Regions from separate parts of the Staphylococcus nepalensis genome, predicted to be linked through region 4. Evidence: predicted binding sites of a transcription regulator. Region 4 holds the regulator's gene; each other region holds the start of a gene.
What was found. The regulator Rex, encoded in region 4, represses fermentation and respiration genes when NADH is low (regulators of the CRP and FNR family bind a similar motif). The targets are predictions, from matches to a motif close to TTGTGAAATATTTCACAA.
Positions count from the first base shown of each region.

Region 1: BJG89_RS03215 (nitrate reductase subunit alpha) is a predicted target of Rex. The motif match lies at 1,545-1,562, and genes of this name have one in related genera.
Region 2: BJG89_RS03680 (formate/nitrite transporter family protein) is a predicted target of Rex. The motif match lies at 2,012-2,029, and genes of this name have one in related genera.
Region 3: BJG89_RS00370 (hemerythrin domain-containing protein) is a predicted target of Rex. The motif match lies at 1,290-1,307, and genes of this name have one in related genera.

Region 1 is NZ_CP017466.1:738,817-742,038, reverse strand. Features, by position in the region: gene BJG89_RS03215 (nitrate reductase subunit alpha) at 1-1,455, opposite strand, end outside; gene cobA (uroporphyrinogen-III C-methyltransferase) at 1,776-2,714, opposite strand; gene nirD (nitrite reductase small subunit NirD) at 2,705-3,019, opposite strand; gene nirB (nitrite reductase large subunit NirB) at 3,023-3,222, opposite strand, start outside.
Region 2 is NZ_CP017466.1:842,989-846,210, reverse strand. Features, by position in the region: gene BJG89_RS03685 (amino acid permease) at 168-1,556, opposite strand; gene BJG89_RS03680 (formate/nitrite transporter family protein) at 2,084-2,923, shown strand; gene BJG89_RS03675 (hypothetical protein) at 3,028-3,222, shown strand, end outside.
Region 3 is NZ_CP017466.1:81,314-84,535, forward strand. Features, by position in the region: gene BJG89_RS14540 (hypothetical protein) at 1-54, opposite strand, end outside; gene BJG89_RS00365 (globin domain-containing protein) at 70-1,215, opposite strand; gene BJG89_RS00370 (hemerythrin domain-containing protein) at 1,432-1,851, shown strand; gene BJG89_RS00375 (hypothetical protein) at 1,853-2,155, shown strand; gene BJG89_RS00380 (hypothetical protein) at 2,173-2,445, shown strand; gene BJG89_RS00385 (nitrate reductase subunit alpha) at 2,445-3,222, shown strand, end outside.
Region 4 is NZ_CP017466.1:1,098,116-1,101,337, reverse strand. Features, by position in the region: gene BJG89_RS05040 (YeeE/YedE family protein) at 1-961, opposite strand, end outside; gene BJG89_RS05035 (redox-sensing transcriptional repressor Rex) at 1,166-1,807, opposite strand; gene BJG89_RS05030 (ABC-F family ATP-binding cassette domain-containing protein) at 1,959-3,222, shown strand, end outside.

The DNA.
Region 1 (3,222 bases), 360 kb from region 4:
GGCATCTTCGTATCCCTTTGCTTCTAATTCATGCCCAAAGCGCTGTATGCCATATTGACTCGTCATCAGGTCATATACCGTAGCAACGTATTTTTGTTCACCGTTGGCTAATGTTATTTCCTTAACAGCAATCGGCCTTTCAAAAATACCGTTTCCTTCGTTATCAAAGAATGGAAATTGAATCTGCTTTAATTCATATTCATCTTCTACAAGACTTAAAACGGGTTCTATTTTGTTACCATTTTCGTTTTCTAATTTAAGATTCCACTGTTTACCTTCTTCCCAACGTTGACCCATTGTGCCATTTGGTACAGTTAATTGTTGTGTCAATTTATCAAAAACAACTGGTTTCCAATCGCTGTGTGCTGTTTGTGTTCCTATGTCTTCTGCTCTTAAGAAACGTCCTGCCTTGTATCCATTTTCGTCTTCGTCTAACATGATAATAAACGGCATATCTGTGTATTGTTTAGCATAATTAATAAAATATGGGTTAGGATGATTAACATAATATTCTTGTAAAATAACATGTGTCATGGCTTGTGCAACTGCTGCATCAGTTCCTGGATGTGGTGCTAACCAATTATCTGCAAATTTAACGTTTTCTGCGTAATCCGGTGCAACTGAAATAACTTTAGTACCTCTATAACGGACTTCTGTCATAAAATGTGCGTCTGGTGTCCTTGTTAGAGGCACGTTAGAACCCCACATCATAATATATGAAGCATTATACCAATCGCTTGATTCTGGAACGTCTGTTTGTTCTCCCCAAATCTGTGGTGATGCAGGCGGTAAATCTGCGTACCAATCATAAAAACTTAACATCTCACCACCAAGCAAGCTGACAAAACGCGCACCAGAAGCGTAACTCAACATAGACATAGCAGGGATTGGAGTAAAGCCTGCGATTCTATCTGGTCCAAATTTTTTAATTGTGTAAATGATTTGAGCTGAAATTAATTTAGAAACATCTTTCCAATTTGTTCGTACAAGGCCACCCTTTCCACGTGCTTGTTTATAAATTTTAGCCTTTTCTTCATCTTCTACAATCGATGCCCATGCAGCTACTGTATTGTTGTGATGCTTTTCTAATGCATCTGTCCATAATTCCCATAATTTACCACGAATATATGGATAACGAATTCTTAAAGGGCTATACTCATACCAAGAAAACGATGCACCACGCGGGCAACCTCTAGGCTCAAACTCAGGCATATCTGGGCCGCAACTTGGATAATCGGTTTGTTGGTTCTCCCATGTAATAACGCCGTTTTTCACAAACACTTTCCATGAACACGAACCCGTACAATTGACGCCATGGGTTGTTCTTACGACTTTGTCGTGGCTCCAACGTTCTCGATACATTTTTTCCCATTCTCTACTTTTACTTTCTAATACAGACCAATCACCATTGAATTTTTCAGTTGGTCTGAAAAACTTCATTCCAAACTTTTTCATTTTATACACCCTCTCAACATCGTTACCTATAAAATCTATATCATGTGCATATCTGTGTTGTAGTTATCTTTTTGCTTTTCTTAATTAAATTGTACTTTTTTTCACAAATTCTATATATTAGGGATTTACCTAATTGAATATAAAAAAGCCCTAATTATCCAAAATTAACTGTTATTTGCACAGTTGATATAATTAAATAAAACACTTCCTAAAATCAATATTAATAGTTGATTTTAGGGAAGTGTTTATTATGCGTTAAGGTATGATTTTTTTATAATCATGACAGATTCATAAGCGTTTCGCGCGCTTCATATCATCGGTTATTCAATTAATTCTATATATTCATCAAATGTATACTTTTCTGTTATCTCATTAATAAGTTCTAATTGTGTTTCATGATACATTGACCTATCTTCTGGATTAATGATACAAAAATGCCCTTCGCTATATAGTGATAATGCTTTATCTATAGCAAGTTGGTAACCTCCAGTAATTAAGTAATTTTTTGTCGCCTTTTGTTTAAAATAATTTTCACAATCGATTTCAGACATTAATGAACCAACTAAAACCAAGCCAGGTGATCCTGCTTGTCTTTTTATAATTTGACCAATTGTCGTCACAGTTCCCTTAATTACTTTTTCCTGATAAGTAGAAATGTTATATACAACAACTACTGGGTAATCTATCTCTGTTTTCTGGTAGATTTGAGTCATCATTTCATTTAAATTTTTAATTCCCATATAAATAGCCAACGTGCCGTTTTTTAAGATTGCACTTATATCTACTTTTTTATGATTCTCTTTGCAAAAGTGCCCCGTTGTATAAGTAACATTTGTAGCAATTTTCCGTCCAGTAAGGCCCTGACCCATTATTGCCACTGCTGCACTAGCAGAAGTAATACCGGGTACAATTTCACAATCAATATTTTGTGCCTTTAAAGCAACGACTTCCTCACGCACTCGTCCGAAAATAGCTGGATCTCCACCCTTTAATCTCACAACACAACCATGTGAACTAGCTGCATCAATAAGTTGCCTATTAATTTCAGCTTGTTGAATATGTTTGTGGTAAGGTTGTTTTCCAACGTTAATGATTTTTATACCAGGCTTAGCTAGCTGTAAAATAAACGGATTTACAAGCCGATCGTATAAAATAATATCGGCTTGTCTTATCAAACGTTCTGCTTTACGTGTTAACAAATCTGGATCGCCTGGCCCAGCGCCAACAAGATATACCTTCCCCTTCTTATTTAAAGACATATATAAACATCCCCATCGTGTATCACCGCTTGATAAACCTCTACACAACCCGTATCTGGCGATTGCACTAATCCTGTATTCATATCAATTTTTTGATCATGTAACGGACAATATACATAGTCTCCGCTAACAGTACCTTCTGATAATGGACCATCTTTATGTGGACATCGATTTTGAATTGCATGGATTTGTCCATCTTCAGTTAAAAATAGGCCGATTTCTTTATCTTCAATAACAACTTTTTTACCAATCAAGGGCGTTAATGAATCAATTGAAGACACTTTAATTTTAGTTTTAGAATCCATGATTTACACCTTCTCTACTTCAAATATTTGTCGTGCTTTTTTATGATTTAAAAGTGCTGACCATGGCTCTTTATCCATTGCACTTTTAACTTTCATAATACGTTCATATAGTGTTGTTTGCTTTTTTTCATCCAATAAGATTGTGCTCACATTTTCAAAACCTAAACGTTCTAACCAGGGGGCTGTACGCTCTGCATAAATAC
Region 2 (3,222 bases), 260 kb from region 4:
TAGAAATCTAAATTTTAAAGGCATGCATTATTCTGTATGACCTTCACTGCCTAAATAACATTTAAGGCCGAGACATTATTTTGCCTCGACCTCATTATTTGTAGCTGCCATGTAATAACTTGAAAAACAGCTGAAAATGTTATTATAGTATGCAATTATCTTATTGCTTAAAGTTGCTTATCGTCACTTAATTTATGGTAGCCTTTCATATAGTAAAATAGTGTCATAAATCCTAAAAATACGATACCAATAATAACTGAAACTACTGTTTCTTTATTAAATAACATGCCAATGAGCACCATGATAAAGAAAGCCATCGTAATATAATTCGTTACTGCTCCACCAGGCATTTTAAACGGATGATCCTTTATCTCTTCAGGATGATTTTTTCTAAATCTTAAGTGACTGATTAAAATCATAAACCATGGCACCATACCTGGCAAAATAGATGCACTATATACATAAACAAAGATGCTGTCTGCACCTTTAATAAATAATGGTAAAATAACGTTTAATAATGCACCAATTAATATGCCAACTGCAATTGCAGTTACTGTCCAAACTGGAACACCATTTTTCATAACTTTACTAAAGCTTTTAGGTAGCATACCTCTTTGAGATAAGTTCAATGTCATACGACTAGCACTAAATATACCAGAATTACATCCTGACATTGCTGCAGTTAGTACGACAAAGTTAATAAGTCCTGCAGCAAATGTAATACCTACTTTTGCAAATGTCGCAACAAATGGACTTCCAATATTTCCTAATTCGTTCCAAGGGTATACAGTTACAATTACAAAGATAGCACCTATATAAAAAATTAATATACGCCAAATGACACCGTTAACCGCACTTTTAATATTCTTTTGTGGGTCTTTGGTTTCTCCTGCTGTAATACCAATTAATTCAACACCTTGATACGAACCAATTACAATTGAAAGGGCAAAGAAGAAACCAATCCAACCGTTAGGCATAAATCCACCATGAGCCCATAAGTTAGAAAGCCCAATAGCTTCTCCACCATTACCAATTCCAAAGAAAATCAATCCAAAACCAGCGATAATCATTAAGATAATTGTTACTACTTTAATCATGGCAAACCAAAATTCAAATTCTCCAAATGCTTTGACTGATACCATATTAGCTCCCGCTAATAAAAGTACTACAATAATACCTGGGATCCATTGAGGCAAATCAGGGAACCAATAATTCATATATTCTCCGACAGCAATTACCTCACTCATACCTACTACAACCCACTGGAAAATATTACTCCATGCTGTTAAATAGCCTGTAACTGGGTTTATGTAATCACTTGCAAAATTTGCGAAAGAACCAGAAGTTGGATGTAAATATACCATTTCTCCCATAGCTCTCATTACTAAAAATAAAAATAAGCCCGCAATTAAATATGCAAATATAACTGAAGGCCCAGTCCATTTAATCGTACTGGTCGCTCCCATAAAAAGACCTACACCAATCGTACCGCCAAGTGCAATCATTCTCATTTGACGTGCACCTAGTCCCCTTTGTAATTCATTAGTCTCATTCATCATTCAAACCCCATCTCATTCAAATATAAGTGAAAGCAAATCACTTATTATGTCGCTATTATACTATAAATTCAAAAAATTTAAATAATTATTTTTGTTAATGTAAGCCCTTACATCAACGCTATCATTATAGTTTATTTAATAGTAAAAAGCAATGTCATTTTTGCTTCGATTTATACATCTGGGACCTTATACTTAAGTTTCGCCCTAACGCATCTTATAGTCAGTATATCACTGGTATAAAAAGTAGAAAGTGATACTTAGGTACAGCCACAAGTTCATATAATCTGCTTAACCTTAGTAACACTTATGCATGCGGCAAGCTTAAGTCATTCGTTTAAATGAATATCTCTTTGGTAGTGTGATTTACCTATATAAGGAGACTAAATCTCTTTTAGAAAAAGATGATTTTTGTCTCACTCCTCTATATCCTGTTATATAAAACCAAAAATAATTTGTGATTTATTTCACAAATGCGTTATATCATAGTATACTATCTTTAATTAACGGAAAGTGAGGTTAAGGTTTTGAACGAGAAAAATATTAAATGGGATAAAGTTTTTTATGGTAAAGCATGGGTGCATCATGTGGTAGAAACAATTCGAGCCAAAGATATTTTACAAAGCTTTTATTTAAAACGATACTTATTGCGTGCGATTATGGCAGGGTTTATCTTAGGTGTCATCACAGTGTTTGTATTACTTATTAAAGCTGCCTTAACACCTAGTGTTTCTGTGGGTTTAACTAATTTAATAGCTGCTATTGCATTTAGCTTTGCATTAGTGCTCATACTTTTCACAAATTCTGAACTTTTAACTAGTAATTTTATGTATTTTACAGTCGGTCTCTATTATCGCGTTATCACCCCTATGCGTGTCTTGAAAATATTTATAATGTGCTTTATTGGCAATGCTTTAGGCGGATTTATATTCTTTTTATTAATTCGAGCTTCAGATGTTATGACACCTGCAATGATGCAACAGCTAGAAAGTACGATTGATCATAAGACATTATCCGCAGGTTTTATAGCAATTATGATTAAAGGTATTTTTGCTAATTTTTTTATTAATATTTCATTGGTCATCGCTATGCAAATTGATGATGTTTTAGCAAAAATGTTTGTCATGATGTTTGGTGTCTCCATTTTTGCATTTATGGGTTATGAACACGTCGTATATAATACAGTACTTTTTGCCGGTGGGATAGTTTATCAAAGTGACATTTTCTCAATTATTCCAGCTGCCATTAACCTGATTGGCGCTGGTATTGGTAATTACATAGGCGGCGGCTTAGTGATTGGTTTATTCTACGCTTATTTAAATGACCACCATCAATATCATGGAGATAAAAAGCATGCCAAATATTGAATATTATTTTGATTACATTGGTATAATTTACAATAGATGAAATTATAGTTACCTTACTTTATATGGTATAATGCTCAATAGATTTTATTAAAAAGGAGTTCAATATGAATAAACATCTATTGAAGCGAACAATCACAGTTGCAATTATCTTTGGTGTGTTGTTTTTCTTAATTAATTATTTTAGTAGTAATGATCCTTCTGCAGGCCCATTAATTTTAAGAAGTCTGCTTACCATAGTCGTATTTGGTATCTTGTATTATTTTATTTTTGCCATTGTGAACTCACCAGAACGAAAATAT
Region 3 (3,222 bases), 1.0 Mb from region 4:
ATTACTTATTAAATACAGCACAAATACTTTAATATATCTTTGATTGATTTTCATATTTGATAACTCCCTTTAAACTTCGACACTTAATCTCGGCACAAATGTTTCATAATGAACGTGGTTCATATCATGATCTAGAGCTTTTAATGCATCTATAATGGAGTGTAAAAAGCTCGTTCCACCACAGATATAAATTTCAGGGTCATTTATTAAGTAGTTTTTTAGATTATCAGAATTGAAGTAGCCATGTTTACTTTTTAGATGTGTCTCTAATTTTGCACTAACGTTGTTATGAGCAATCATTTCAAAATCTTCTTTAAAAGGTAAGTGTGCCTCATCACTTCCAACCTGTATCATTTGTGATTCAAGGCCTTCTGAAGAGGCTTGATTAAACATCGCTACCAAAGGCGTTACTCCAATTCCAGACCCTATGAATAGTTTTGGATGACTTGTATCTTCTAAAACAAAGCCACCGACAGGTGCAGCCAAATTAATCATATCACCTTCATTGACTTCATCGTGTAAAATGGTTGAAACTTCTCCTTCGTATTCGTCAGTTGTATCCCGTTTAACACCAAAAGTTAAATGATTTTCATCACCAGAAGTAATTGAATAGTGACGTTTAGCTCGATAAGGTAGTTTTTCACTAGAAAGATCTACAGTAATATATTGTCCAGGTTTAAATTGGCTTAAATCATACTCTGAAGATTCAATTGTAAATGATTTAACATCTTGAGACTCTTGTTTGATTTTAGAAACTTTAAAAGGTTTAAAGCCAATCCATAACATTTGATCATATATGCTTTTTTCAATCTGTATAAATGCATCTGCAAGCTCTCCATAAGCTTTAACCCATGTTTGGATGATAGGATCATTATCTTCTAATCCTGTAACATCTTGTATTGCTTTGATTAAATTTTCACCGACAATGGGATAATGTTCAGGATAAACTTGTAAAGCACAGTGTTTATAAGCAACAGGCATAATTACAGGTTTAATCGCATCTAAGTTATCAATGTTAGCAGCCCCAGCTAAAACAGCTTGCGCTAAAGCCGATGATTGCATGCCTCTTTTTTGATTTGTTTGATTAAACATATTTAATAATTCAGGATGAGCTTTGAACATTTTAGGATAAAAAATTGAAGTAATTTCTACACCCTTTTCTTGTAATAGAGGTACGGTTTGTTGAATAATATCTTTTTCTTCTTTCGTAAGCATCAAATTCCTCCTTTTGTTCTTTAATTCCATTGAACCACTAAAATAAATACAATTCAATAAACTATTGGCTTAAATTGTGAAAATTTTAGCAATTTTCATACTTTTAAAACAAACATGTAAAATTTTGTTTTGAATAGAGTTGCTTACAATAACAATAAGGTGTAGCATTACATTATAAGGAGATAATATAAGCATATATGATAGGGGGAACGTTAAATGGCAGGTCCTAGTTTGAAAAAGTCCGAAAGTCATAATTCTATTCATGAAGCTTCTTTAAATGAAGCTAGAGAGATTACAGCAGTGCTAAAAAAAACGATGAATCAAAGAAACAAAGCTTTAGAAATTGCATATGTTTTATTAGAACATTGGGAAGCAAGAGTTCTTGCTCATGCCGATGTTGAAGAAGAAGGATTATACCCTGAATTAGCAGGAGATAATCCCTCTCAAATAAAAATTATGCACAGACTTCAAAGAGACCATGACTTATTAAGAAAATTAGCAAAACAAATTAAGTTAGCATTAAAAAATGAGGAAATGAATCATGAAGTATTGGTAAAATTTTATACTATGATAGAAGTGGATGATTTACACAATGAAGATGAAGAAGCTTGGGTTGCAAGTAAGGAGAAGGGATAAAATGATTCAGAAAAAGGAAAAACCATTAAGATTTGTTAATGAAGATATATATAACTTAATGGTGAATGAGTTAGAAAAGAATAATATACATTTTTTTGACGTTGATGCTACTGCAATTGTAGATGGGGATAATTTAGAAATTTCTGTCCGTTATGGCGAAACATTTAAACATGGTACAAGTTGTTATTTTAAGAAACAAGCGCTTGAAGCGCCATATAATGATATATTGAATTTTTTTAAATATACAACAGCAGCATGTCATCGAATATTTATTTCAGAATATTTCAAAATGATAATGCCATAATGAATAGGGGGGATGATATGTTTTCAATGGAAAATGAAGCAATGCTTATAGAGGATAGAGAAGACTTAATAGGTATTTTGCGTATGAGATTTGGCTCAATTTCTGGTGAAATGATAGAGAAAATCTATAATATTAACGACAATAATACAATTGAACGACTCATCTTAGTTGCTGCAAATGCACCAACATTTGAAATTTTTATTGAAGAACTAAAAGAGGGTAACGGAGCATTTAAAATTACAGGTGAAAGATTTAATCCGATTTCTAAGAGTGATGGGGAGATGTCTTGATGGATAAAAAGCATAATAAATTACTACATAAACTTAAACATTTAAAACGTGGAAATTTAATAAACAATAATTGGACTGAAGAAAGTCCTAGACCTCGCGATTGGGAAAGTATTTATCGAAATCGTTGGCAACATGATAAAGTAGTACGTTCGACACACGGTGTTAATTGTACTGGATCTTGTAGTTGGAAAATTTACGTGAAAGACGGTATTGTCACTCAAGAAACACAACAAATTGATTACCCTTCTACAGGAGACGATTTTCCACAATATGAACCTCGTGGTTGTCCTAGGGGAGCAAGCTATTCATGGTATACATATAGTCCAACTAGAGTTAAATATCCATATATTCGTAAAGACTTATATGAATTATGGGAAAACGAACTTGAAGAAGTACAAAACCCAGTTCAAGCTTGGGAAAATATTGTCAGTGATAAGAAAAAAAAGCAGAAATATATTAAAGCACGCGGAAAAGGCGGTTTTATAAGAGGAAATTGGAAGAGTATTTGTCAAATGATAGCTGCTTCATCTATTTATACTATAAAAAAATATGGTCCAGATCGTATTGCTGGATTTTCACCTATTCCAGCTATGTCAATGATAAGTTACGCAGGAGGGACTCGATTTTTATCTTTAATTGGTGGAACAATTATTAGTTTTTATGACTGGTATGCTGATTTACCTCCTGCTTCTCCTCAAGTGTGGGGCGATCAAACTGATGTTCCAGAAAGTGCAGATTGGTATAATTCTAAATATTTCATCATATGGGGGACAAATT
Region 4 (3,222 bases):
AACCTTTCCACGACATTGTAGCTGTTTCTACTAATCCGTTTCCTATTGAACAACCGCCAGCTACTGATGCACCAAAGCCCATGCAAACACCGCCAATAATGCTGTTACGAATTGTTTTCTTATCTGGTAATCTCCACTTAAATTCTTTGGATCCTTTGGCTGCAATATAAGAACCAGCAAAAATTCCTAAGACAAGGAAAACACCCCAATCTAAAAGCTTAAGGTCTCCAGTTACGAAAAATTGAACTAAGTTTGCAGATGGCGTTGTGATTCCTAAACCATACATTCTTCCTGTAGATTCACTGACAGGCCATGCTAAAAGTGCAATGAGACCAACTGCTATAGCTGCTACAAATGGATGATATTTTTTCTCAAATAAATAATGACGAACGCCTGTAAATTTTTGCTTTAATTTCGGAACTGCAACTTTTGGTTTTGGTTTACGCAATGTTTTCACAACAAATGTGATAGTTATAATCGTTAATAACAAAACCCAAACCCAAGTTGGAATACCAGTTGTTTGTGACATACTAGTATTTACATTAGTTGGTTTATTAACCCCGTCCATTAAAGGTAACAATAAACCAAATTTAGTAGCAGCAGAAGTAAATGCATATGCGATAAGTGCTAACCAACTTCCAATCAATCCTTCTCCAGCTCTATACCATGTCCCAGTGGCGCAACCACCAGCTAATATGATACCAATCCCAAAAATAAATGAACCTATTACCGTTCCAATTATTGGATATGTTGATTCTGGAATTTGTACTAATCCAGTGGAAGTCAATATTAATAAGCCAATACTTTGTACAGATATCGCTATTAATAATGCGTAGAACATTTTGTTACTTTTTTGAATATACATATCTCTAAAACCGCCAGCAAGACAAAATCGTGTACGTTGCATGACAAATCCTAGAAGCGCACCCACGACCAATCCACTGATTATTAACCACGTCATAACATTACCTCTTTTCCGATAAAATCAATATGAATTATCATATTAGATTTATATGGAAATTTCAACCTTTAATGATTAATAATTTAAAAAAAGTATAAATTCACTAATTAAATATGAAACTATTTGGAAAATAAAAAAGCTTTTTATAAATGTATCGTCATGATTGGTGACTTACATCTATAAAAAGCTCAGTGCTTTAAAATCTTATTTATTACTGTAGTTTTTCATAAAGAATAATAAAGATTGTAGCTCAATTCCCAAATCAATATGGTGGACTTGAACATCTACTGGTGTATACACACGTGTTGGTGTAAAGTTGAGCACGCCTTTAATGCCAGCATCAACCAAAGTATCTACAACTTGTTGTGCAGCATCTTCAGGCGTTGTTAAAATCACAACATCTATTTGTTCTTGTTTTAATATATCAGTAGCCTTCGAAAATGGACTCACAGTAACTTGCCCAATTTCAGTACCGATCACTTCATCTCGTATATCAAAAGCTTCCGTTATGGTCATTTCATCATGAATAGAAAAGTTATATGTTAATAATGCTTTACCTAGGTTTCCTACACCCACGATGGCGATTTTAATTTCATCATTTTCACTAATTTCATTTTTGAAAAAATGTAATAAACTGTCAATATTATAGCCATATCCTTTTTTGCCTAATTCACCAAAATAAGAAAAATCACGACGTATTGTTGCAGAATCAATATTTAATCCTTCACTAATTGTTTTAGAATTAACTCTGTCTATACCTTTAGATTTTAATGTATTGACAAATCTATAATATAACGGTAAACGCTTCAATGTGGCACGAGGAATCTTTTCGCTTTGGTTAGCCAAGATCTTGTCCTCCTATACTATGATCTATTACTAATTAATCTTATAATTACTACAACATTATACATTAATACATGCTAAAAATAAACACTGATAGTTTTAACAATGCTTAGAATACGGTAGAATGATAATGGATAGAGAGGTGCAAAATCGGATGATATTATTACAACTAAATGATATAACAAAATCATTCGACGGAGAAGATATTTTTAATGACGTAGATTTTGAAGTTAAAACAGGCGAACGTATTGGTATAGTCGGTCGCAATGGTGCTGGTAAATCTACTTTAATGAAAATTATTGCTGGCGTCGAAGATTATGATAGTGGCCATGTTTCAAAGAGTAAAAATTTAAAACTCGGCTATTTAACACAGCAAATGACATTAAATACAAATCAAACTGTTATTGAAGAAATGTCTAAACCATTTGAGAGTATGAAACAACTTGAAAATGAAATGAAAAAAGAAACAGATTGGTTAGCGCAACATGCAAATGAATATGATACAGAAGAATATAAAACACATATTGACCGCTATGAATATTTATCAAATGAATTTGAACAACAAGATGGATATCAATACGAAAGTAAAATCAAAACAGTGCTTCATGGTCTGAATTTTACTGAATCAGATTACAACCGCCCTATTAATGATTTTAGCGGAGGTCAAAAAACAAGACTTTCACTAGCCCAAATGCTCCTTAGCGAACCTGATTTATTATTATTAGACGAGCCTACGAACCATTTAGACATGGAGACCACGCAATGGTTAGAAGGGTATTTGAATTACTTTAAAGGCGCTATTGTAATCATCAGCCATGACAGATACTTTTTAGATAAAATTGTAAACCAAATCTATGATGTTGCACTCGGAGATGTACAGCATTATGTAGGTAATTACAAACAATTCATTGAACAAAGGGATAAATATTATGAAAAACGCATGCAAGAATACGAACGTCAACAAGCTGAAATAAAACGCTTAGAAACTTTTGTAGAAAAAAATATTGCACGTGCTTCAACTACTGGCATGGCAAAAAGTCGTCGAAAAATGCTCGAAAAAATTGAAAGAATCAATAAACCAATGATTGATGCCAAAAGTGCGAATATCCAATTTAACTTTGATAGAAACACAGGTAACGATGTTTTCCATATAAAAAATTTAGAAATTGGCTATGAACAAGCTATCACTAAGGGGATTAATATTGAAGTTTCTAAAGGAGATCATATAGCCATTATTGGGCCCAATGGTATTGGTAAATCTACATTAATCAAGACAATTGCAGGCATTCAGCCTCAATTAGCTGGGCAAATTACTACAGGTGCCAATTTAAAAATAGGTTACTATGATCAAAAACAAGCTGAATTCAAATCAAACAAGACGATTCTCGATTATCTATGGGATCAATATCCCTCAATGA